3 regions of the Peribacillus sp. FSL E2-0159 genome follow, and region 3 is predicted to be linked to each of the others. Evidence: a T-box and tRNA genes for the amino acid it is inferred to sense, from the RefSeq annotation. Region 3 holds a T-box; the other regions hold tRNA genes.

Region 1 (7,314 bases), 610 kb from region 3:
TCGGCTGGTGACGCAGACATGCCATGACCGATGATATCGACCATTATCATGGTATACCTGTCACTCAGTAGCGGAATGAGGAATTTCCATGTATCCCGATTTCCCGTAAATCCATGCAAAAGTACAAGAGGATCTCCATTTCCCGTTATTTCAACAGCATAATTGACATCCTTGCTGACAATATTCATGATATTTCCCTGTCTAACACCATTTTTATTTCCTGGGAAACAAAACTCCACAAATTTCGATGCTTTTGTAAATTGGACTCTCTTTCTGTCGGTACTTCGATGATTTTCAGACCTTGAATTTCGAATGACTCTGTAAATACCTTCTCTAACTCATCCCAACTTTGCACCTTGTTGTATTTACCGCCATAAAGCTGGGCAGTATGAGAAAAATCAAGCCCATGAGGCGTGCCGAATAGCGTTTCGAAATGTTCCCTCTCATTCGCCTGCGGCAAGAAGGAGAAAATGCCGCCGCCATCATTATTAACCAGCAATATCGTGATATTTTGTTTTTGAAGTTTTGCCGCAAGCAAGCCATTCATATCATGGAAAAAGCTTAAATCCCCGATTGCCAGCACAGTATTTTTCGATACCGTGCTTACGCCAAGCGCAGTGGAAACGACACCATCGATGCCATTCGCCCCGCGATTTGCTATGGTCTTGATTCCTTTTCCATTGTTCAAAAAGAAAGTATCCAGATCACGTATGGGCATACTATTCCCGACAAACAGCGTGGATTCCAATGGCATCATATCAGCAAGCAGGGCGAACAGCTTGCCTTCACTTAACTCCGCTTCATCCCTGACGGAGGCTAAGGCATCCTTTGTCGCTCCGTTGACGGTTTGCCATAAGCCCAGCCATTCATCATCAGGGGAAGAAGTAATTTTATCAGCAATCCGCTGACAAAAATCTTTCTCTTCGCTGTAAATCATATTCGTTGCCAATCCGGCTGGTTCGCGCCAGCCTGCTCCGCCATCGACGACCAAAGTGATTGCCTGTTTTTGTTTTTTCATGAATAACAATAAGGGTTTAGAAACAGGCATTGCCCCGAAACGCAAGATCACTTCCGGCCTGAAAGCCGCCTTTGCCGCTTCATCGCGTAGAAACGTATCGTACGCATCAATTATGACGGCTTTGTTGTGACTTCCGCTCCTTAACTGTGAAAGAGGATCAGCCAGTACCGGAAAAGCAAGTTTTTCAGCTAATGCGACGATGGCTTCCTTCATCTCTGGATGCGGTAATTCGCCACATACAATCATACCTTGCTTAGCTTGTGACAATGTAGTTGCAACAGCGTCTATTTGTGATGAGGACAGTGACCGTTCTCCACTGTCAATCAAAACTGCAGGCGTCATTTTATTTTGCCTGTACTCCTTTGCTTGCTCCAGGTCCGGAATCAATGGTTCACGAAGCGGGAAATTCAAATGTACAGGCCCTGCAGGTTCAGTTGCCGCTGTAGCCACTGCCCTTGCACCGACCGTTCTGGCATACCGCATCATCCCATCCGTGCTTTCAGGAAGTGCCATTTCGACAAACCATTTTACATGTCTCCCATAAAGATGTATCTGATCGATCGCCTGCGGGGCTCCGACATCACGCAATTCATGCGGGCGGTCAGCGGTAAGTACAATAAGCGGCACTCTTGAATAGAAAGCCTCAATGACGGCTGGGTAATAGTTTGCAGCTGCTGTACCGGACGTACAAAGAAGTCCGACAGGTTCTTTTAAGGCCTTAGCCAAACCAAGGGCAAAAAAAGCAGCCGAACGCTCATCCACATTAATATGAATTTCGATATCAGGATGTTCCACTAGCAGTAAAGCTAGGGGCGTGGATCGTGAACCTGGGCTCACCACCACATGCCTCACCTCATTTTGTGCCAGCTCATCGACGAATGAAGCAGCATAAGCTGTCAATGCATCTCGGTCATTCATTAAGATTTCCTCCTAAAGCACTTAACATCGGATTGAATTTAATCCCCGTTTCCCGGAATTCACTTTCGGGAGTCGAATCTTCCACTACTCCGCATCCGGCAAAGAGCGATGCCTCATTGTTCTGTATTAGGGCAGAACGTATTCCTACAGCGAATTCCCCGTTTCCATACGTATCCACCCAGCCTAAAGGACCTGCATAAAAGCCGCGTTCCAGACCTTCCATTTCCCGAATTCGGACAACGGCCTTATCTTTTGGAAGTCCGCCCATAGCAGGTGTAGGATGGAGGTTCTCGACGAATTCAAAAATCGTGACACCTTCCTTTGATAGACCGCGGACAGGTGTGTATAAATGCTGGATATGACGGTTTTTCATAAGTGTCGGTTCGGCCGGAACCATCACCTTTTCGCATACAGAATCAAAAGCATTGGATATCATCGACACGACATATTGATGCTCTTGTAAATTCTTTTGGTCATGAAGCAATTCTTCACCAAGACGAACATCTTCTTGCTCATCTTTCCCTCGCCCCATCGATCCAGCAAGACAGGTAGAAAAAACTTCATTTCCCTGTTTCTTAATTAAACGTTCAGGGGTGGCACCGACAAAACAATCACCACCAGCCTCCAAACTGAAAATATAGCTTAATGGCTGCTCAGCAATCAATTGTTCAAGCACTTTCCCTGAATCGATGGAACGTTCAAAAACAAGTCGAAGCTCCCTTGCCAAAACGATCTTGTCGAGATCTGTCGTCTTGATTTCCTGAACGGCCTCTGCGACCGTCCGCTTCCATTCCTCAGGTTCGACTTCCCTCTGCATAACCAGGGGATTTGCCCCCAATACATTGCCATCCAAGCTTTCGAAAAGGAAAGCTTCCCGTTCATTTATCATATCTATGAAGAGTTTTTCTGAATCATCAGGCGAACAAAGTAAGTTTGTCGTTAAGTAAGCTTGTTTCCCCACTATTGACAGCATGAAGGCAGGTATATAAAACAGGTTGTCCCCGAACTGATTCCAAAGGAGCGTACTGTCAGTTTCATAATCAAAAGAAAAGCCCCCAAACAGTAAAGGACCTGTCGCTTCTAAATCGGTCACCCCTGTTTTGACAGCAGTATTCTGCAGTTTGATCCAGCTCTTTTCGACTTCTCTATAACGTTCGGCATTCGATGCCGCTTTGAGTTTCTTAACATTGCCTAAACCGGTGATGGTTATTTCCTTTGCAGGGTCCTCCCAGAAAAAGCGTTCACCCGCGTACCGTTCTCTTCCAGCTTGATAAAATGAAAGGGGGTTGTTGCAATTAACTTTCTTAATATGACTGAATAGAACTTGATCATTCAAGTCCTTCGCCTTTTGTATAGCTGAAGCCAGTCCCTGAAACTGTTCAGTTTCCTCTGAGATAGCCAAAAAAATCCCCCCAAATGTACATTTTAAAAGCTTTTTAACCTATTTAAAGATACACCTCACTTCAACCTCATGTCAATAAAACGCCCCTTTACCGACCGATTCTTTCCTGCTTTTTTCCTTATTATATGAATCTTAGCGAATGTAGATAAATATCCTTAATTTTGGAAATGTACTATCAAATGAATTCCCATTATCACCCTTACCCACTTTTCCTGCATTTATTAGGATAACCTTTTGTGCAACATTTCAATATTTGTTATAATTTCGAGAGAACCAATAATGATTTTGAGGAGAGAAATAATGCAAACAGAATACGACGGACTTCCCCTTAAACGGACCTGGAAGATTTGGTGGGAGTTAATTCGTCCACATACACTAACCGCAGCTTTTGTCCCAGTTTTACTAGGAACTGTGATTGCACTTTTGGAAGATGGAGTGAATTGGTTACTATTCGCTGCCATGATGATTGCAAGTATCCTGATTCAAGCTGCAACCAATTTATTCAATGAATACTATGATTTCAAGAGAGGCTTGGATACAGAGGAATCCGTAGGCATTGGCGGCGGGATCGTCCGTCATGGGATGACCCCCAAACTAATCATGACCTTGGCCCTTGGCATGTATGCCATCGCCTTGTTACTTGGCATCTATATCTGTGCCGCATCATCTTGGTGGCTTGCTGCAGTAGGACTGGTTTGCATGCTTGTCGGCTATCTTTATACAGGCGGTCCCCTGCCCATTTCATATACACCATTCGGGGAACTTTTTTCTGGATTGTTCATGGGCTTTTTGATAATCCTGATCGCCTTTTTCATTCAAACCGGTTTTGTTTCTTCAACAGCCATCTTAATTGCCATTCCAAGTGGAATATTGGTCGGGTTGATCAACTTATCCAATAACTTACGTGACCATGATGGGGATAAGGCGCATGGCCGAAAAACGATGCCAGTGGTGATGGGCAGGAAAAACGCCCTGACATTCATGGCAATCATGTTCGCTTTCTCTTATCTATGGCTTGTTGGACTAGTCCTTATCGGAAGCGTAACGGCGTGGATTCTCCTTGCCTTCCTAAGCATCCCGAAAGCCATGTCCGCAATCAAAGGCTTCGTAGGTAAAACGCAGCCGATCACGATGGTGCCAGCAATGAAAGCCACGGCCCAAACGAACACCTTCTTTGGCTTACTCATGGCCATTGGATTATTCATCAGCTATCTTATATAATCTCCAAGGACTGAGCTCATCCGCTCAGTCCTTTTTTCTATCATCCGTTCCATATTGTTTTCCTATTCTCCGATTTGGGTAATAGATAATACATAATACAACCATCTTACCAATAAAAAATGAGATTTGGACTTTAGAAGGAGTGAATCGTATATGGCAACGAAACAACAAACGCAAAAATTCAAAAATGAACTGCTTCAAGAAAAAAATGAGCTAAGCAATAGAATTCAAAATGATGAACAATCCATTCTGGATAAAAGCCAGACGGAATCCGTAGGGGAATTATCATCCTATGATAATCATCCTGCTGACCTAGGAACCGAATTGTTCGAGATGGAAAGGAATCAAGCACTCGATGAGCATGCACAATCCGAAATGGAGAAAATCGATGAAGCTTTGAAAGCCATAGAAGAAGGTTCGTATGGCCGTTGTAAAACATGCAATATGGAAATCCCCATCGAGAGGCTTGAAGCGATTCCAAACACCCTCTACTGTGTCGAGCATGCCCCAGAACGGCCACTTTCACAAGACCGACCTGCGGAAGAGGATATACTGATTCCATCCAAGGGTGATCATTTTGAAAATCGTCATGGAATTGAAATTATGGATAAAGAAGATAGCTTTGGTGAAGTTGCCAAATTCGGTACATCCGAAACGCCATCTGATTATACCGGCGATCATGGCAATTATAATGATCTTTATAAAACCGAGGATGAAACGAACGGATTTCCTGAAGAGTATGAAGGATTTGCCGCAAATGATATCGAAGGAAAAAATAGAGTGGATATACCGAGCAAAAAGCAAAAGGAATATGAAGATACACTGGAAGAAGAAAATATAGAATCCAATCTTGGAGACATTCCCTATAAGCAAAAAGATAGTTATATCAATGAAAAGAAATGAAAAAAAGAAGCATACATGAATGTATGCTTCCCTTTTTGTTATGACCCGTACGGGATTCGAACCCGTGTTACCGCCGTGAAAGGGCGGTGTCTTAACCGCTTGACCAACGGGCCAACTGGCGGAGAAGGAGGGATTTGAACCCTCGCGCCGCTCGCGCGACCTACACCCTTAGCAGGGGCGCCTCTTCAGCCTCTTGAGTACTTCCCCATGGCTCCGCAGGTAGGACTCGAACCTACGACCGTTCGGTTAACAGCCGAATGCTCTACCACTGAGCTACTGCGGAACAATATGAATATGGTGGGCCTAAATGGACTCGAACCATCGACCTCACGCTTATCAGGCGTGCGCTCTAACCAGCTGAGCTATAGGCCCATATTTGGAGCGGGTGAAGGGAATCGAACCCTCATCATCAGCTTGGAAGGCTGAGGTTTTACCACTAAACTACACCCGCGAAATGGGGCGACTGATGGGAATCGAACCCACGAATGCCTGAACCACAATCAGGTGCGTTAACCACTTCGCCACAATCGCCGTAATTTTTTAAAATATGGTGGCTCAGGACGGAATCGAACCGCCGACACAAGGATTTTCAGTCCTTTGCTCTACCGACTGAGCTACTGAGCCACTATGTATTAAATTTAAAGAATGGCGGTCCCGACGGGAATCGAACCCGCGATCTCCTGCGTGACAGGCAGGCATGTTAACCGCTACACCACGGGACCTAATAATTGCGGGGACAGGATTTGAACCTGCGACCTTCGGGTTATGAGCCCGACGAGCTACCGGACTGCTCCACCCCGCGACGGTAATAATGAAACGATTCGCATCAAGTTTTCGTGTATATTGTTTCGTCCGCTTCCTTTATGTAAGGCTGGTTTCAAAACAACTTGCTGCTTTTAAAAAAATGGAGGAGGTAGAGGGATTCGAACCCCCGCGGGATTTGACTCCCCTGTCGGTTTTCAAGACCGATCCCTTCAGCCGAACTTGGGTATACCTCCACGGCTTTTAAAAAAATGAATATGGTGGACCTTGTAGGACTCGAACCTACGACCGGACGGTTATGAGCCGTCTGCTCTAACCAGCTGAGCTAAAGGTCCTTATATTTATTGGTAGCGGCGGAGGGGATCGAACCCCCGACCTCACGGGTATGAACCGTACGCTCTAGCCAGCTGAGCTACACCGCCAATATAATATAAGTATCTGATTGAAAAATGGTGGAGCCTAGCGGGATCGAACCGCTGACCTCCTGCGTGCAAGGCAGGCGCTCTCCCAGCTGAGCTAAGGCCCCATTCATTAAAAATCACGTGGTCGGGAAGACAGGATTCGAACCTGCGACCCCTTGGTCCCAAACCAAGTGCTCTACCAAGCTGAGCTACTTCCCGCAATAAAAACATGGTGCGCCCGGCGGGAGTCGAACCTACAACCTTCTGATTCGTAGTCAGATGCTCTATCCAATTGAGCTACGGGCGCATATTATGATGGTGCCGAGGACCGGAATCGAACCGGTACGGTAGTCACCTACCGCAGGATTTTAAGTCCTGTGCGTCTGCCAGTTCCGCCACCCCGGCACATACGAAAAGTGGAGCGGAAGACGGGATTCGAACCCGCGACCCCAACCTTGGCAAGGTTGTATTCTACCACTGAACTACTTCCGCATGAAAGATGCGGGTGAAGGGACTTGAACCCCCACGCCTTGCGGCGCCAGATCCTAAGTCTGGTGCGTCTGCCAATTCCGCCACACCCGCATATAAAATGGTGAGCCATGAAGGATTCGAACCTTCGACCCTCTGATTAAAAGTCAGATGCTCTACCAACTGAGCTAATGGCTCGTGCTTGTACTAAATTTAAATGG
Region 2 (7,314 bases), 790 kb from region 3:
GGAACAAAAAAGAAATTAAGGATACATATTACTTTTGAATTGAATTGGTTTGGGGTAAGGGAAATAAGCAGGAAATTGAAGAGTTTTGTCGAAAGTCTAAAAAAAAAGGTTTTGGAGGAATTTATGATGGAAGATATCCTTCGCCCGATTTATCAAGAGCGAGCAAGTTTAAAATCTACACTTGGAATCTTGTTAATAGAAAAAAGAGATGATAATAGCCCGATTACCGATACATTTGACTACATTCTTTTTGTAATAGCAGACGAAGCCGAAGAGGCCGTGTTTTTAAAACATTACACTTACCAGGATAAAAAGGCAGCCTTGCATATCGTAAAGGAAGACCAGTTAAAAGAATGGCTTCTATTAGGGACGAACCGCAAAGTGGTTGACTGGATATATAACGGGAAGGTCCTTTTTGATCGGAATGAATATTTGGACCGTTTGAAAACTGAAATCCGGGAGTTCCCCTTCTATGGAAGGAAGTTAAAGATGGGGATGGAATTCGCAAAGTTAATTCGCAGGTACATGGATGGGAAAAGCTTCTTTGAAAAAGGCCATTATCTTGAGGCATACAACCATATCGTTCATTCACTGCATCACTTGGCCCGTTTGGAAATAATTGAACAAGGCTTTTATCCGGAGGTTACGGTCTGGAACCAAGTGAAGCATATGGAACCCGAAATCTTCAAGTTGTATAAAGAATTGATCAGCAGTGATGAAACTCTCGAAAAAAGATTGGAGCTACTATTCCTTGCTAGTGAATTTCTTATTTATTCGAGGACGAATGCAGGTTCACAGCATTTGGTTGAGATAATGGGGACGAAAGAAGATCCGTGGACGATTGCGGAGCTTATGGATCATCCGGAAGTTAAGTTTTATTCAGTCGACCTAGGTGTTTTATTGGAATATTTGATAGAGAAGAAGGTAATCGAAGTAATCAAAGCGGAGACAAAAGGGCACGAGGTATATCATCGGTTTTATCGGGTGTCAAAAAACTTTTAAAAAAATGCGATTTTATTGTTGACCATTAATAATATAGGTGTTATATTAATACATGTCGCTGCGGGACATCAGCTTTCGCAGCTTCATCAAAACAAAAAAAACTTAAAAAACATGTTGACAACAGAGTTGGAGACATGGTAAGATGTAAAAGTCGCTTACGAAGTAAACGACAACGAAATTGCTCTTTGAAAACTGAACAAAACAAAGCGCCAACGTTAAATTTTAAGTGAGCACACACTATCAAAAAGCAAATGAGCAAGTCAAACATTTCTTCGGAGAGTTTGATCCTGGCTCAGGACGAACGCTGGCGGCGTGCCTAATACATGCAAGTCGAGCGAATCGACGGGAGCTTGCTCCCTGAGATTAGCGGCGGACGGGTGAGTAACACGTGGGCAACCTGCCTATAAGACTGGGATAACTTCGGGAAACCGGAGCTAATACCGGATACGTTCTTTTCTCGCATGAGAGAAGATGGAAAGACGGTTTACGCTGTCACTTATAGATGGGCCCGCGGCGCATTAGCTAGTTGGTGAGGTAATGGCTCACCAAGGCGACGATGCGTAGCCGACCTGAGAGGGTGATCGGCCACACTGGGACTGAGACACGGCCCAGACTCCTACGGGAGGCAGCAGTAGGGAATCTTCCGCAATGGACGAAAGTCTGACGGAGCAACGCCGCGTGAACGAAGAAGGCCTTCGGGTCGTAAAGTTCTGTTGTTAGGGAAGAACAAGTACCAGAGTAACTGCTGGTACCTTGACGGTACCTAACCAGAAAGCCACGGCTAACTACGTGCCAGCAGCCGCGGTAATACGTAGGTGGCAAGCGTTGTCCGGAATTATTGGGCGTAAAGCGCGCGCAGGTGGTTCCTTAAGTCTGATGTGAAAGCCCACGGCTCAACCGTGGAGGGTCATTGGAAACTGGGGAACTTGAGTGCAGAAGAGGAAAGTGGAATTCCAAGTGTAGCGGTGAAATGCGTAGAGATTTGGAGGAACACCAGTGGCGAAGGCGACTTTCTGGTCTGTAACTGACACTGAGGCGCGAAAGCGTGGGGAGCAAACAGGATTAGATACCCTGGTAGTCCACGCCGTAAACGATGAGTGCTAAGTGTTAGAGGGTTTCCGCCCTTTAGTGCTGCAGCTAACGCATTAAGCACTCCGCCTGGGGAGTACGGCCGCAAGGCTGAAACTCAAAGGAATTGACGGGGGCCCGCACAAGCGGTGGAGCATGTGGTTTAATTCGAAGCAACGCGAAGAACCTTACCAGGTCTTGACATCCTCTGACAACCCTAGAGATAGGGCTTTCCCCTTCGGGGGACAGAGTGACAGGTGGTGCATGGTTGTCGTCAGCTCGTGTCGTGAGATGTTGGGTTAAGTCCCGCAACGAGCGCAACCCTTGATCTTAGTTGCCAGCATTCAGTTGGGCACTCTAAGGTGACTGCCGGTGACAAACCGGAGGAAGGTGGGGATGACGTCAAATCATCATGCCCCTTATGACCTGGGCTACACACGTGCTACAATGGATGGTACAAAGGGCTGCAAACCTGCGAAGGTAAGCGAATCCCATAAAGCCATTCTCAGTTCGGATTGTAGGCTGCAACTCGCCTACATGAAGCCGGAATCGCTAGTAATCGCGGATCAGCATGCCGCGGTGAATACGTTCCCGGGCCTTGTACACACCGCCCGTCACACCACGAGAGTTTGTAACACCCGAAGTCGGTGAGGTAACCTTTATGGAGCCAGCCGCCTAAGGTGGGACAGATGATTGGGGTGAAGTCGTAACAAGGTAGCCGTATCGGAAGGTGCGGCTGGATCACCTCCTTTCTAAGGATAATTACGAGAGCGCTTTTGTTTTGTTCAGTTTTGAATGAGTAATTCATTCAAATAAGAAAGACAAGCATCACGATGTGATGGATTCTTTCTGCTTTGTTCCTTGAAAACTAGATAATAGATAGAAGGCAATTAATTTTTTTCAAAGCATCTGTAAGATCTTTTTTAACGGTTAAGTTAGAAAGGGCGCACGGTGGATGCCTTGGCACTAGGAGCCGATGAAGGACGGGACTAACACCGATATGCTTCGGGGAGCTGTAAGTAAGCTTTGATCCGGAGATTTCCGAATGGGGAAACCCACTGTTCGTAATGGAACAGTATCTTTACCTGAATACATAGGGTACTGAAGGCAGACCCGGGGAACTGAAACATCTAAGTACCCGGAGGAAGAGAAAGCAAATGCGATTTCCTGAGTAGCGGCGAGCGAAACGGAATTAGCCCAAACCAAGAGGCTTGCCTCTTGGGGTTGTAGGACACTCAACATGGAGTTACAAAGGAACGGGGTAAATGAAGTGATCTGGAAAGGTCCGTCAAAGAAGGTAAAAACCCTGTAGTTGAAACTTCGTTCCCTCCTGAGTGGATCCTGAGTACGGCGGGACACGAGAAATCCCGTCGGAAGCAGGGAGGACCATCTCCCAAGGCTAAATACTCCCTAGTGACCGATAGTGAACCAGTACCGTGAGGGAAAGGTGAAAAGCACCCCGGAAGGGGAGTGAAATAGATCCTGAAACCGTGTGCCTACAAGTAGTCAAAGCCCGTTAATGGGTAATGGCGTGCCTTTTGTAGAATGAACCGGCGAGTTACGATTTCATGCGAGGTTAAGTTGATAAGACGGAGCCGCAGCGAAAGCGAGTCTGAATAGGGCGAATGAGTATGAGGTCGTAGACCCGAAACCAGGTGATCTACCCATGTCCAGGGTGAAGTTCAGGTAACACTGAATGGAGGCCCGAACCCACGCACGTTGAAAAGTGCGGGGATGAGGTGTGGGTAGCGGAGAAATTCCAATCGAACCTGGAGATAGCTGGTTCTCTCCGAAATAGCTTTAGGGCTAGCCTCAAGATGAGAGTATTGGAGGTAGAGCACTGATTGGACTAGGGGCCCCCAACGGGTTACCGAATTCAGTCAAACTCCGAATGCCAAATACTTATTCTTGGGAGTCAGACTGCGAGTGATAAGATCCGTAGTCGAAAGGGAAACAGCCCAGACCACCAGCTAAGGTCCCAAAGTATACGTTAAGTGGAAAAGGATGTGGAGTTGCTTAGACAACCAGGATGTTGGCTCAGAAGCAGCCACCATTTAAAGAGTGCGTAATAGCTCACTGGTCGAGTGACTCCGCGCCGAAAATGTACCGGGGCTAAACGTATCACCGAAGCTGTGGATTGACACCGTATGGTGTCGATGGTAGGAGAGCGTTCTAAGGGCGTTGAAGTCAGACCGGAAGGACTGGTGGAGCGCTTAGAAGTGAGAATGCCGGTATGAGTAGCGAAAGAAGGGTGAGAATCCCTTCCACCGAATGCCTAAGGTTTCCTGAGGAAGGCTCGTCCGCTCAGGGTTAGTCGGGACCTAAGCCGAGGCCGAAAGGCGTAGGCGATGGACAACAGGTTGATATTCCTGTACCACCTATACATCGTTTGAACGATGGGGGGACGCAGAAGGATAGGGTAAGCGCGCTGTTGGATATGCGCGTCCAAGCAGTTAGGCCGGAAACGAGGCAAATCCCGTTTCCATTAAGGCGGAGCTGTGATGGCGAGGGAAATATAGTACCGAAGTTCCTGATTCCACGCTGCCAAGAAAAGCCTCTAGTGAGATGTAAGGTGCCCGTACCGCAAACCGACACAGGTAGGCGAGGAGAGAATCCTAAGGTGTGCGAGAGAACTCTCGTTAAGGAACTCGGCAAAATGACCCCGTAACTTCGGGAGAAGGGGTGCTTTTTAGGGTGAATAGCCCAGAAAAGCCGCAGTGAATAGGCCCAGGCGACTGTTTAGCAAAAACACAGGTCTCTGCGAAGCCGCAAGGCGAAGTATAGGGGCTGACACCTGCCCGGTGCTGGAAGGTTAAGGGGAGAGGTTAGCGCAAGCGAAGCTTTGAACCGAAGCCCCAGTAAACGGCGGCCGTAACTATAACGGTCCTAAGGTAGCGAAATTCCTTGTCGGGTAAGTTCCGACCCGCACGAAAGGTGTAACGATCTGGGCACTGTCTCAACGAGAGACTCGGTGAAATTATAGTACCTGTGAAGATGCAGGTTACCCGCGACAGGACGGAAAGACCCCGTGGAGCTTTACTGCAGCCTGATATTGAATTTTGGTACAGCTTGTACAGGATAGGTAGGAGCCTGAGAAGCCGGAGCGCTAGCTTCGGTGGAGGCGTTGGTGGGATACTACCCTGGCTGTATTGAAATTCTAACCCGCGCCCCTTATCGGGGTGGGAGACAGTGTCAGGTGGGCAGTTTGACTGGGGCGGTCGCCTCCTAAAGAGTAACGGAGGCGCCCAAAGGTTCCCTCAGAATGGTTGGAAATCATTCGTAGAGTGTAAAGGCACAAGGGAGCTTGACTGCGAGACCTACAAGTCGAGCAGGGACGAAAGTCGGGCTTAGTGATCCGGTGGTTCCGCATGGAAGGGCCATCGCTCAACGGATAAAAGCTACCCCGGGGATAACAGGCTTATCTCCCCCAAGAGTCCACATCGACGGGGAGGTTTGGCACCTCGATGTCGGCTCATCGCATCCTGGGGCTGTAGTCGGTCCCAAGGGTTGGGCTGTTCGCCCATTAAAGCGGTACGCGAGCTGGGTTCAGAACGTCGTGAGACAGTTCGGTCCCTATCCGTCGCGGGCGCAGGAAATTTGAGAGGAGCTGTCCTTAGTACGAGAGGACCGGGATGGACGCACCGCTGGTGTACCAGTTGTCTTGCCAAAGGCATAGCTGGGTAGCTACGTGCGGACGGGATAAGTGCTGAAAGCATCTAAGCATGAAGCCCCCCTCAAGATGAGATTTCCCATGGCGCAAGCTAGTAAGATCCCTGAAAGATGATCAGGTTGATAGGTCAGAGGTGGAAGCGTGGCGACATGTGGAGCTGACTGATACTAATAGATCGAGGACTTAACCAACGCTTTAAAAAAATGAAATACCTTCTTATTATCTAGTTTTGAAGGAATGAAAATTTCTTCTTGCATTTTCTCAAAAAGACGTTATAATAATATATGTCTTGAAAAAATGTAAACATTGTTTGGTGACGATAGCGAAGAGGTCACACCCGTTCCCATTCCGAACACGGCAGTTAAGCTCTTCAGCGCCGATGGTAGTTGGGGGTTTCCCCCTGTGAGAGTAGGACGTCGCCAAGCTGATATTGTTCCGCAGTAGCTCAGTGGTAGAGCATTCGGCTGTTAACCGAACGGTCGTAGGTTCGAGTCCTACCTGCGGAGCCATTATTGGAGAGCTGTCCGAGTGGCCGAAGGAGCACGATTGGAAATCGTGTAGACGGGTAACCCTGTCTCAAGGGTTCAAATCCCTTGCTCTCCGCCATTTTATACCTGGCCCGTTGGTCAAGCGGTTAAGACACCGCCCTTTCACGGCGGTAACACGGGTTCGAATCCCGTACGGGTCACCATTTAGACAACATATTGGAGGATTAGCTCAGCTGGGAGAGCATCTGCCTTACAAGCAGAGGGTCGGCGGTTCGATCCCGTCATCCTCCACCATTTTTCAATAAGATCAGGTTGTTTCTCTTTAACGGATTGATTACTCAACTCATTGAAACGCTCAACACGAAAACTTGATGCATAATAGCAACATTATTACCGTCGCGGGGTGGAGCAGTCCGGTAGCTCGTCGGGCTCATAACCCGAAGGTCGCAGGTTCAAATCCTGTCCCCGCAATCTATGGTCCCGTGGTGTAGCGGTTAACATGCCTGCCTGTCACGCAGGAGATCGCGGGTTCGATTCCCGTCGGGACCGCCATTTTTATTGTTTGGCTCAGTAGCTCAGTCGGTAGAGCAAAGGACTGAAAATCCTTGTGTCGGCGGTTCGATTCCGTCCTGAGCCACCATAGTAGTGCCGGTGTAGCTCAACTGGTAGAGCAACTGACTTGTAATCAGTAGGTTGGGGGTTCAAGTCCTCTTGCCGGCACCATGTTTCATCCATATGCGGAGGGGTAGCGAAGTGGCTAAACGCGGCGGACTGTAAATCCGCTCCTTCGGGTTCGGCAGTTCGAATCTGCCCCCCTCCACCATTTTTCTTACAGGGGTATAGTTTAAAGGTAGAACAGAGGTCTCCAAAACCTCCAGTGTGGGTTCGAGTCCTACTACCCCTGCCAATTTCAATCCTATAATGGCGGTTGTGGCGAAGTGGTTAACGCACCTGATTGTGGTTCAGGCATTCGTGGGTTCGATTCCCATCAGTCGCCCCATTTAATAAAACATGATATAATGATTACAACGTTAATGGGCTATAGCCAAGCGGTAAGGCAACGGATTTTGATTCCGTCATGCGAAG
Region 3 (7,314 bases):
AGGAGAGAATCCTAAGGTGTGCGAGAGAACTCTCGTTAAGGAACTCGGCAAAATGACCCCGTAACTTCGGGAGAAGGGGTGCTTTTTAGGGTGAATAGCCCAGAAAAGCCGCAGTGAATAGGCCCAGGCGACTGTTTAGCAAAAACACAGGTCTCTGCGAAGCCGCAAGGCGAAGTATAGGGGCTGACACCTGCCCGGTGCTGGAAGGTTAAGGGGAGAGGTTAGCGCAAGCGAAGCTTTGAACCGAAGCCCCAGTAAACGGCGGCCGTAACTATAACGGTCCTAAGGTAGCGAAATTCCTTGTCGGGTAAGTTCCGACCCGCACGAAAGGTGTAACGATCTGGGCACTGTCTCAACGAGAGACTCGGTGAAATTATAGTACCTGTGAAGATGCAGGTTACCCGCGACAGGACGGAAAGACCCCGTGGAGCTTTACTGCAGCCTGATATTGAATTTTGGTACAGCTTGTACAGGATAGGTAGGAGCCTGAGAAGCCGGAGCGCTAGCTTCGGTGGAGGCGTTGGTGGGATACTACCCTGGCTGTATTGAAATTCTAACCCGCGCCCCTTATCGGGGTGGGAGACAGTGTCAGGTGGGCAGTTTGACTGGGGCGGTCGCCTCCTAAAGAGTAACGGAGGCGCCCAAAGGTTCCCTCAGAATGGTTGGAAATCATTCGTAGAGTGTAAAGGCACAAGGGAGCTTGACTGCGAGACCTACAAGTCGAGCAGGGACGAAAGTCGGGCTTAGTGATCCGGTGGTTCCGCATGGAAGGGCCATCGCTCAACGGATAAAAGCTACCCCGGGGATAACAGGCTTATCTCCCCCAAGAGTCCACATCGACGGGGAGGTTTGGCACCTCGATGTCGGCTCATCGCATCCTGGGGCTGTAGTCGGTCCCAAGGGTTGGGCTGTTCGCCCATTAAAGCGGTACGCGAGCTGGGTTCAGAACGTCGTGAGACAGTTCGGTCCCTATCCGTCGCGGGCGCAGGAAATTTGAGAGGAGCTGTCCTTAGTACGAGAGGACCGGGATGGACGCACCGCTGGTGTACCAGTTGTCTTGCCAAAGGCATAGCTGGGTAGCTACGTGCGGACGGGATAAGTGCTGAAAGCATCTAAGCATGAAGCCCCCCTCAAGATGAGATTTCCCATGGCGCAAGCTAGTAAGATCCCTGAAAGATGATCAGGTTGATAGGTCAGAGGTGGAAGCGTGGCGACATGTGGAGCTGACTGATACTAATAGATCGAGGACTTAACCAACGCTTTAAAAAAATGAAACACCTTCTTCTTATTATCTAGTTTTGAAGGAACAACGTTCCTGATATGTTTGGTGGCGATAGCGAAGAGGTCACACCCGTTCCCATTCCGAACACGGCAGTTAAGCTCTTCAGCGCCGATGGTAGTTGGGGGTTTCCCCCTGTGAGAGTAGGACGCCGCCAAGCCATTTAAAAAGATCAGCCATCCGGCTGGTCTTTTTCGTCGTTTCGGAACAGATCAATTCACCAATTGGGTGTTGGAAGGATCAAAAGTGGAACCTCTCGGACTTAATCCATTCAAATATTAAGAATGGCACCTTAGCTTGGCTTATTTTAAGGAATTGTACAATGCAAGGGTAATCGTCATTAGGCATGGTTTTCAGCAGCTCAGCCCACCATTCTGTTTCATAACGAGCTATTATGCTAAGATTATAAGAAATCAAATAATGGATCAAAAGTTCAGGTAATGAAAAAGCTGTCGAATCTTTATTTAGTGATAGCATGAACTGACCTTCTTCCAAATTATACCGTATTGGAGAAGTAGCATTATGAATGGGAATGCCATCTGTTTTTAAATGCAGTGTCCCAGAAGCTTCTGAAATACTGTTAACTTGATTCGTTTTAGCTTTTAAAAACTCTTCCAATCTGCTGCTGGACATTTGATAGCTATCCAATACGGCTGAGGGTAATTGAAAACCATTAGAAGAGGGTAACATGGCGACGAAATTTTTCTTGGAAATCGACCATGTAAAGTTTTGCATATCAGGGATTTCCTTCAATAATGTTCCCATGGAAAATTTTTCACCTTCCAGATGCTTGATATGAAATAACTTTTCGGCGATGCAGGTGAAAAGTCCATTCTTTTGCGTTTTCACTTCGTCCTTTAAAAATTCATATTGTTGTTTTTTCTTTTTTCTCGTAGTTACCCCATGGGCAAGCATCGAAGTTGATTCCGGATAGTTAGGATCAATCGTGAGCAGACAAGCCTTTAACAATTGGGCGAATCCATAAAATGTTAGGATTGGTTGTATGGAAAGTGGTGCAATGGCAGCCTGATTATAATAAGTTTTAGCATGTTCAAGATGGTAAATAAATGGATAACAATTATCGTAACTTTTTATTTCCGCTTCTGCTATTTTTTTATGTGTGTAACATTTTTGTAAAAAAAGTTGTGAGGAAGATGCGGAAAAAAAAGGTGTATATTTATCGAAATTATCATTGTTTTCAGGCATTGCAGCTATCCTCCGAATTAATAGAATAATCAAACTTTTATTTCTCTTCTTGACAGTAGTATGTCCTATTGATAACCTACAAATAATATTTTTAAGCAGGAGGGGAAAATAATGTGGGAAAATAAATTTGCAAAAGAAGGTTTAACCTTTGATGATGTCCTATTAATTCCAGCGAAATCAGAGGTTTTGCCGAAAGATGTTAACCTTCAAGTCAACTTAGCTGAAAACTTAAAGCTCAACCTTCCTATCATCAGTGCAGGAATGGATACCGTGACAGAAGCTGAGATGGCAATTGCCATGGCTCGTCAAGGCGGATTGGGTATCATTCATAAGAATATGTCCATTGAAGCACAAGCTGAACTGGTGGATAAAGTAAAGCGTTCAGAGAGCGGTGTAATTACCGATCCATTTTTCTTAACGCCAGATCACCAAGTATTCGATGCAGAGCATTTAATGGGTAAATATCGCATTTCAGGTGTTCCTGTAGTCAACAATGTAGAGGATCAAAAACTTGTGGGTATCATTACAAACCGTGATTTGCGATTTATTTCCGATTTTTCCTTGAAGATTTCCAGTGTCATGACTGTAGAGAATCTGGTCACAGCGCCAGTGGGAACTAACTTGGAACAAGCAGAGAAGATTCTTCAAAAATACAAAATTGAAAAGCTTCCCCTTGTGGACGATAATGGAGTTCTTAAAGGACTTATTACGATCAAGGATATCGAGAAAGTCATTGAGTTCCCGAATTCGGCGAAAGATAAGCAAGGAAGATTACTTGCAGGTGCTGCAGTCGGCGTGACTAAGGACACAATGAAGCGTGTCGAAATGCTAGTTAAGTCCCATGTCGATGCAATTGTACTTGATACTGCTCACGGTCATTCAGAAGGTGTCCTTGAAATGGTGAAGGAAATCCGCGGGACATATCCTGAATTGACGATCATTGCCGGTAATGTGGCAACAGCTGAAGGAACGAAGGCATTGATTGAAGCAGGCGCTGATGTAGTGAAAGTGGGAATCGGACCAGGATCAATCTGTACGACAAGGGTTGTAGCCGGTGTAGGTGTTCCACAAATCACGGCAGTCTTCGATTGTGCGACTGAAGCAAGAAAACATGGTAAAACGATTATCGCTGATGGCGGAATCAAATACTCTGGTGATATCGTAAAAGCCCTAGCTGCAGGGGGACATGCAGTAATGCTTGGCAGTATGCTTGCCGGTGTAACTGAAAGCCCAGGCGAAACGGAAATTTTCCAAGGTCGCCGTTTTAAAGTGTATCGGGGTATGGGCTCTGTTGCTGCAATGGAAAAGGGATCTAAGGATCGTTACTTCCAAGAAGATAACAAGAAATTCGTACCGGAAGGCATCGAAGGGCGCCTTCCATACAAAGGACCTCTTTCAGATACCATTTTCCAACTGATTGGCGGCATTCGTTCAGGTATGGGATATTGCGGTACAGCCACATTGGAAGAATTGAGAGAAAACTCTCAATTCGTTAAAATGACCGGTGCCGGATTAAGGGAGAGCCATCCTCATGATGTCCAAATTACAAAAGAAGCACCGAACTACTCAATGTAATGAATTTAACATATAATCGTCATTAAAATTTATTGTTAAAATAGACAGAGTCTGCGATTACTCTGTCTATTTTTTTTATTTTTTCTGTGATAAACTAGACAAGGTGTCAAGGGAATTACATAAAGTTTCTTCTTTGTTATAGAGATTAGCTTAAAAGTTGGAGGTATTGGAAATTGAAAAAAATCAGCAAGATGACCCTCATTTTCACTTTTGTTTTAGTTCTTGTTATGTCGCAATTTGCCTATCAACCGGGGGAAGCTGTTGCTGAATCTGATAATTTAGGTTTAAAAGCAGAGGCAGCCATCATCATTGATGGTGAAACAGGACAAATCGTGTATGAAAAAAATGCCGATAAAGTATTAGGGATTGCATCCATGTCTAAAATGATGACAGAGTACATCATAATGGAGTCAATTGAAAATGGGAAAATCAGTTGGGATCAGAAAGTTAAAATAAATAAATACGTACATGACCTTTCAAAAGCACCCAATTTGTCGAATGTTGGGTTAACAGAAGGTGAAGATTATACAGTTAAAGAACTATACCAAGCTATGGCCGTCTATTCCGGAAATGCGGCAACAGTAGCTTTAGCACAGCTAGTTTCTGGAAGTGAAAAGAGCTTCGTAAAGTTAATGAACGAAAAAGCAAAGGAATTAGGTTTGAAAAACCATAAATTCGTTAACGCCAGCGGTTTGAATAACAGCGATTTATTAGGGCAGTATCCTTCAGGTGATGAAGATGATGAAAATATCATGACAGCAAAAGATACTGCACTTCTTGCTTATCGTTTAATAAACGATTATCCGGAAGTGTTGAAAATCGCCAGCATTCCTAAATTGAAATTCCGTGATGGCAAAGAATATCCGAACTTCAACTGGATGTTACCTGGCCTGATATTTGAATATAAGGGTGTAGATGGACTAAAAACGGGATCTACTGACTTTGCCGGATATGGCCACACAGGGACGGTTATCCGGGACGGTCAGCGCTATATCACGGTGGTTATGAAGTCGACTAATAAAAATGAACGTTTTGCGGATAGCACTAAGCTTATGAACTATGCTTATGCAACCTTTAAAAAGGAAAAAGTCCTTCCAGCTAATTACCAGGTGAAAGGGAAAGAAACACTTTCAGTAGTAAAAGGCAAGGAAAAAAACGTTAAGATTCAATCTGAAAAAGCAATCGAGCTACTTGTTGAAAATGGTGAGAAAGATAACTATAAAACAGACTTAGTGATCGATAAAAACAAATTGAATGATGATGGTAAGCTTACTGCACCAATCAAAAAAGGTGAAAAGCTTGGTTACATCACAGTTACTCCTAAAAAAGGAGAAGATTACGGGTACATTAACGGCGATCCAGTGAAGGTTAACGTTGTAGCTGCTGAATCTGTCGAAAAGGCAAACTGGTTCGTATTATCAATGCGAGCTGTTGGCGGATTCTTTGGTGACGTATGGAGCAGTGTAGCTTCTACTGTTAAAGGCTGGTTTTAAGTTTCGCGTATAAAACGGTTGCGAAATGTATAAAATTATAGTACATTATGGAAAACAATCTGATTATATAAGAAAGCAATGACAGGAAATAGTAACAAGTATTTCTTTCTATAGAGAGCCGATGGCTGGTGGAAATCGGTGTGAGAGTTTTGTGAATCCCTCCTGGAGCAGAGTATGGAAAGCCTTTTGGGTCAGTAAATACTTTCGGTTAAAAGCCGTTATCGTGATAAGTGGTAGGCGCTTTTCGTAGGCCTTCAACTAGGGTGGCAACGCGGGTTAACTCTCGTCCCTTCTTCAGGGGACGGGAGTTTTTTGCGTTCTTTGATAAATCATCAAAATATTAAGGAGGAACTGAAAATGTTGGATTTGAAATATGTAAGAAATAATTTTGAAGAAGTGAAGCGTGTATTGCAATTTAGAGGAGAAGATTTAACCGATTTAGGTAAATTCGAGGAACTGGATGTAAAGCGTCGGACTTTGATTGCTGATACGGAAAAGTTGAAAAGCCAAAGAAATGAAGTTTCACAGCAAGTGGCCGTATTGAAACGGGAGAAAAAAGATGCAGATCAGTTGATTGCTGAAATGCGCGAAGTTGGTGATCGTATCAAAGGATTCGATGATGAACTTCGTGAAGTGGAAGCCCAGTTAGAAACATTACTTCTTTCCATTCCGAATATTCCGCATGAAAGTGTGCCTGTTGGTGAGACGGAAGACGATAATGTCGAAATCCGTAAATGGGGAGAGTTACCGGAATTCAAGTTCGAACCGAAACCGCACTGGGATGTTGCTGGAGATCTAGGCATCCTGGATTTTGAACGGGCAGCAAAAGTGACCGGAAGCCGATTTGTATTTTATAGAGGTCTTGGTGCTCGATTAGAGCGTGCTTTAATTAGCTTTATGTTAGACCTTCATGTTGAGGAACACGGATATGAAGAAATGCTGCCACCATATATGGTGAACCGTGCAAGCATGACTGGCACAGGTCAATTGCCAAAATTCGAAGAGGATGCTTTCCGTATTGAAAGTGACGATTACTTCTTGATTCCTACAGCTGAAGTCCCGGTGACAAATTTCCATCGTGATGAAATCATGAGCACGGACGATCTGCCGATAAGCTATGCGGCATACAGCGCTTCATTCCGTTCAGAGGCAGGATCTGCTGGTCGTGATACACGCGGGTTAATTCGTCAGCACCAGTTCAATAAAGTTGAGTTAGTGAAGTTTGTGAAGCCGGAAGATTCTTATGCAGAATTGGAAAACCTCACAGGTCATGCGGAAAAGGTCCTTCAATTGCTAGGTCTTCCATACCGAGTGCTAAGCATGTGTACGGGGGATCTTGGTTTCACTGCTGCTAAAAAGTATGATATCGAGGTTTGGATCCCGAGTTATGGAACGTACCGCGAAATTTCTTCTTGCAGTAACTTTGAAGCATTCCAGGCTAGACGGGCCAATATCCGCTTCAGACGTGATGCAAAAGGTAAACCGGAACACGTCCATACTCTAAATGGATCAGGTTTGGCAATCGGACGAACTGTCGCAGCCCTTTTGGAAAATTATCAGCAGGAAGATGGCAGTGTTATCATTCCTGAAGTATTACGTCCATATATGCGCGGTGCGGAAGTCATTAAACCGTAAGTCAAAAGGAATCAGCTTCTGATTAAAGAGGCTGATTCTCCTTTTTATCTAAGTTTGAAAATTATTTTAAAAAAATTTATAGAAGGCTTGACTTTAATTTTAAATCCATGTATTATAATAAATGTT

Evidence for each region. A T-box is a leader RNA that pairs with one kind of tRNA and senses whether it is charged. The one in region 3 lies ahead of serS (serine--tRNA ligase), so its partner is inferred to be a tRNA-Ser.
Region 1: it encodes a tRNA-Ser, which carries the amino acid that the T-box ahead of serS (serine--tRNA ligase) is inferred to sense. The anticodon was not compared.
Region 2: it encodes a tRNA-Ser, which carries the amino acid that the T-box ahead of serS (serine--tRNA ligase) is inferred to sense. The anticodon was not compared.

Annotation. Positions count from the first base shown of each region.
Region 1 covers NZ_CP152053.1:5,230,073-5,237,386, forward strand. The annotation lists gene menH (2-succinyl-6-hydroxy-2,4-cyclohexadiene-1-carboxylate synthase) at 1-188, opposite strand, end outside; gene menD (2-succinyl-5-enolpyruvyl-6-hydroxy-3-cyclohexene-1-carboxylic-acid synthase) at 185-1,936, opposite strand; gene NYE63_RS25540 (isochorismate synthase) at 1,929-3,338, opposite strand; gene NYE63_RS25545 (1,4-dihydroxy-2-naphthoate polyprenyltransferase) at 3,639-4,559, shown strand; gene NYE63_RS25550 (TraR/DksA C4-type zinc finger protein) at 4,713-5,462, shown strand; tRNA gene NYE63_RS25555 (tRNA-Glu) at 5,504-5,575, opposite strand; tRNA gene NYE63_RS25560 (tRNA-Ser) at 5,579-5,669, opposite strand; tRNA gene NYE63_RS25565 (tRNA-Asn) at 5,671-5,745, opposite strand; tRNA gene NYE63_RS25570 (tRNA-Ile) at 5,758-5,834, opposite strand; tRNA gene NYE63_RS25575 (tRNA-Gly) at 5,840-5,913, opposite strand; tRNA gene NYE63_RS25580 (tRNA-His) at 5,918-5,993, opposite strand; tRNA gene NYE63_RS25585 (tRNA-Phe) at 6,011-6,086, opposite strand; tRNA gene NYE63_RS25590 (tRNA-Asp) at 6,109-6,184, opposite strand; tRNA gene NYE63_RS25595 (tRNA-Met) at 6,191-6,264, opposite strand; tRNA gene NYE63_RS25600 (tRNA-Ser) at 6,368-6,460, opposite strand; tRNA gene NYE63_RS25605 (tRNA-Ile) at 6,483-6,559, opposite strand; tRNA gene NYE63_RS25610 (tRNA-Met) at 6,570-6,646, opposite strand; tRNA gene NYE63_RS25615 (tRNA-Ala) at 6,675-6,750, opposite strand; tRNA gene NYE63_RS25620 (tRNA-Pro) at 6,768-6,844, opposite strand; tRNA gene NYE63_RS25625 (tRNA-Arg) at 6,856-6,932, opposite strand; tRNA gene NYE63_RS25630 (tRNA-Leu) at 6,942-7,030, opposite strand; tRNA gene NYE63_RS25635 (tRNA-Gly) at 7,043-7,117, opposite strand; tRNA gene NYE63_RS25640 (tRNA-Leu) at 7,126-7,207, opposite strand; tRNA gene NYE63_RS25645 (tRNA-Lys) at 7,216-7,291, opposite strand; tRNA gene NYE63_RS25650 (tRNA-Thr) at 7,312-7,314, opposite strand, start outside.
Region 2 covers NZ_CP152053.1:806,537-813,850, forward strand. The annotation lists gene NYE63_RS03970 (nucleotidyltransferase-like protein) at 127-1,002, shown strand; rRNA gene NYE63_RS03975 (16S ribosomal RNA) at 1,272-2,822, shown strand; rRNA gene NYE63_RS03980 (23S ribosomal RNA) at 2,999-5,931, shown strand; rRNA gene rrf (5S ribosomal RNA) at 6,050-6,165, shown strand; tRNA gene NYE63_RS03990 (tRNA-Asn) at 6,175-6,249, shown strand; tRNA gene NYE63_RS03995 (tRNA-Ser) at 6,255-6,346, shown strand; tRNA gene NYE63_RS04000 (tRNA-Glu) at 6,357-6,431, shown strand; tRNA gene NYE63_RS04005 (tRNA-Val) at 6,447-6,522, shown strand; tRNA gene NYE63_RS04010 (tRNA-Met) at 6,626-6,699, shown strand; tRNA gene NYE63_RS04015 (tRNA-Asp) at 6,705-6,780, shown strand; tRNA gene NYE63_RS04020 (tRNA-Phe) at 6,793-6,868, shown strand; tRNA gene NYE63_RS04025 (tRNA-Thr) at 6,876-6,951, shown strand; tRNA gene NYE63_RS04030 (tRNA-Tyr) at 6,968-7,051, shown strand; tRNA gene NYE63_RS04035 (tRNA-Trp) at 7,062-7,135, shown strand; tRNA gene NYE63_RS04040 (tRNA-His) at 7,153-7,228, shown strand; tRNA gene NYE63_RS04045 (tRNA-Gln) at 7,264-7,314, shown strand, end outside.
Region 3 covers NZ_CP152053.1:14,068-21,381, forward strand. The annotation lists rRNA gene NYE63_RS00060 (23S ribosomal RNA) at 1-1,257, shown strand, start outside; rRNA gene rrf (5S ribosomal RNA) at 1,324-1,439, shown strand; gene NYE63_RS00070 (YaaC family protein) at 1,520-2,485, opposite strand; gene guaB (IMP dehydrogenase) at 2,597-4,060, shown strand; gene NYE63_RS00080 (D-alanyl-D-alanine carboxypeptidase family protein) at 4,234-5,553, shown strand; T-box leader at 5,623-5,847, shown strand; gene serS (serine--tRNA ligase) at 5,911-7,188, shown strand.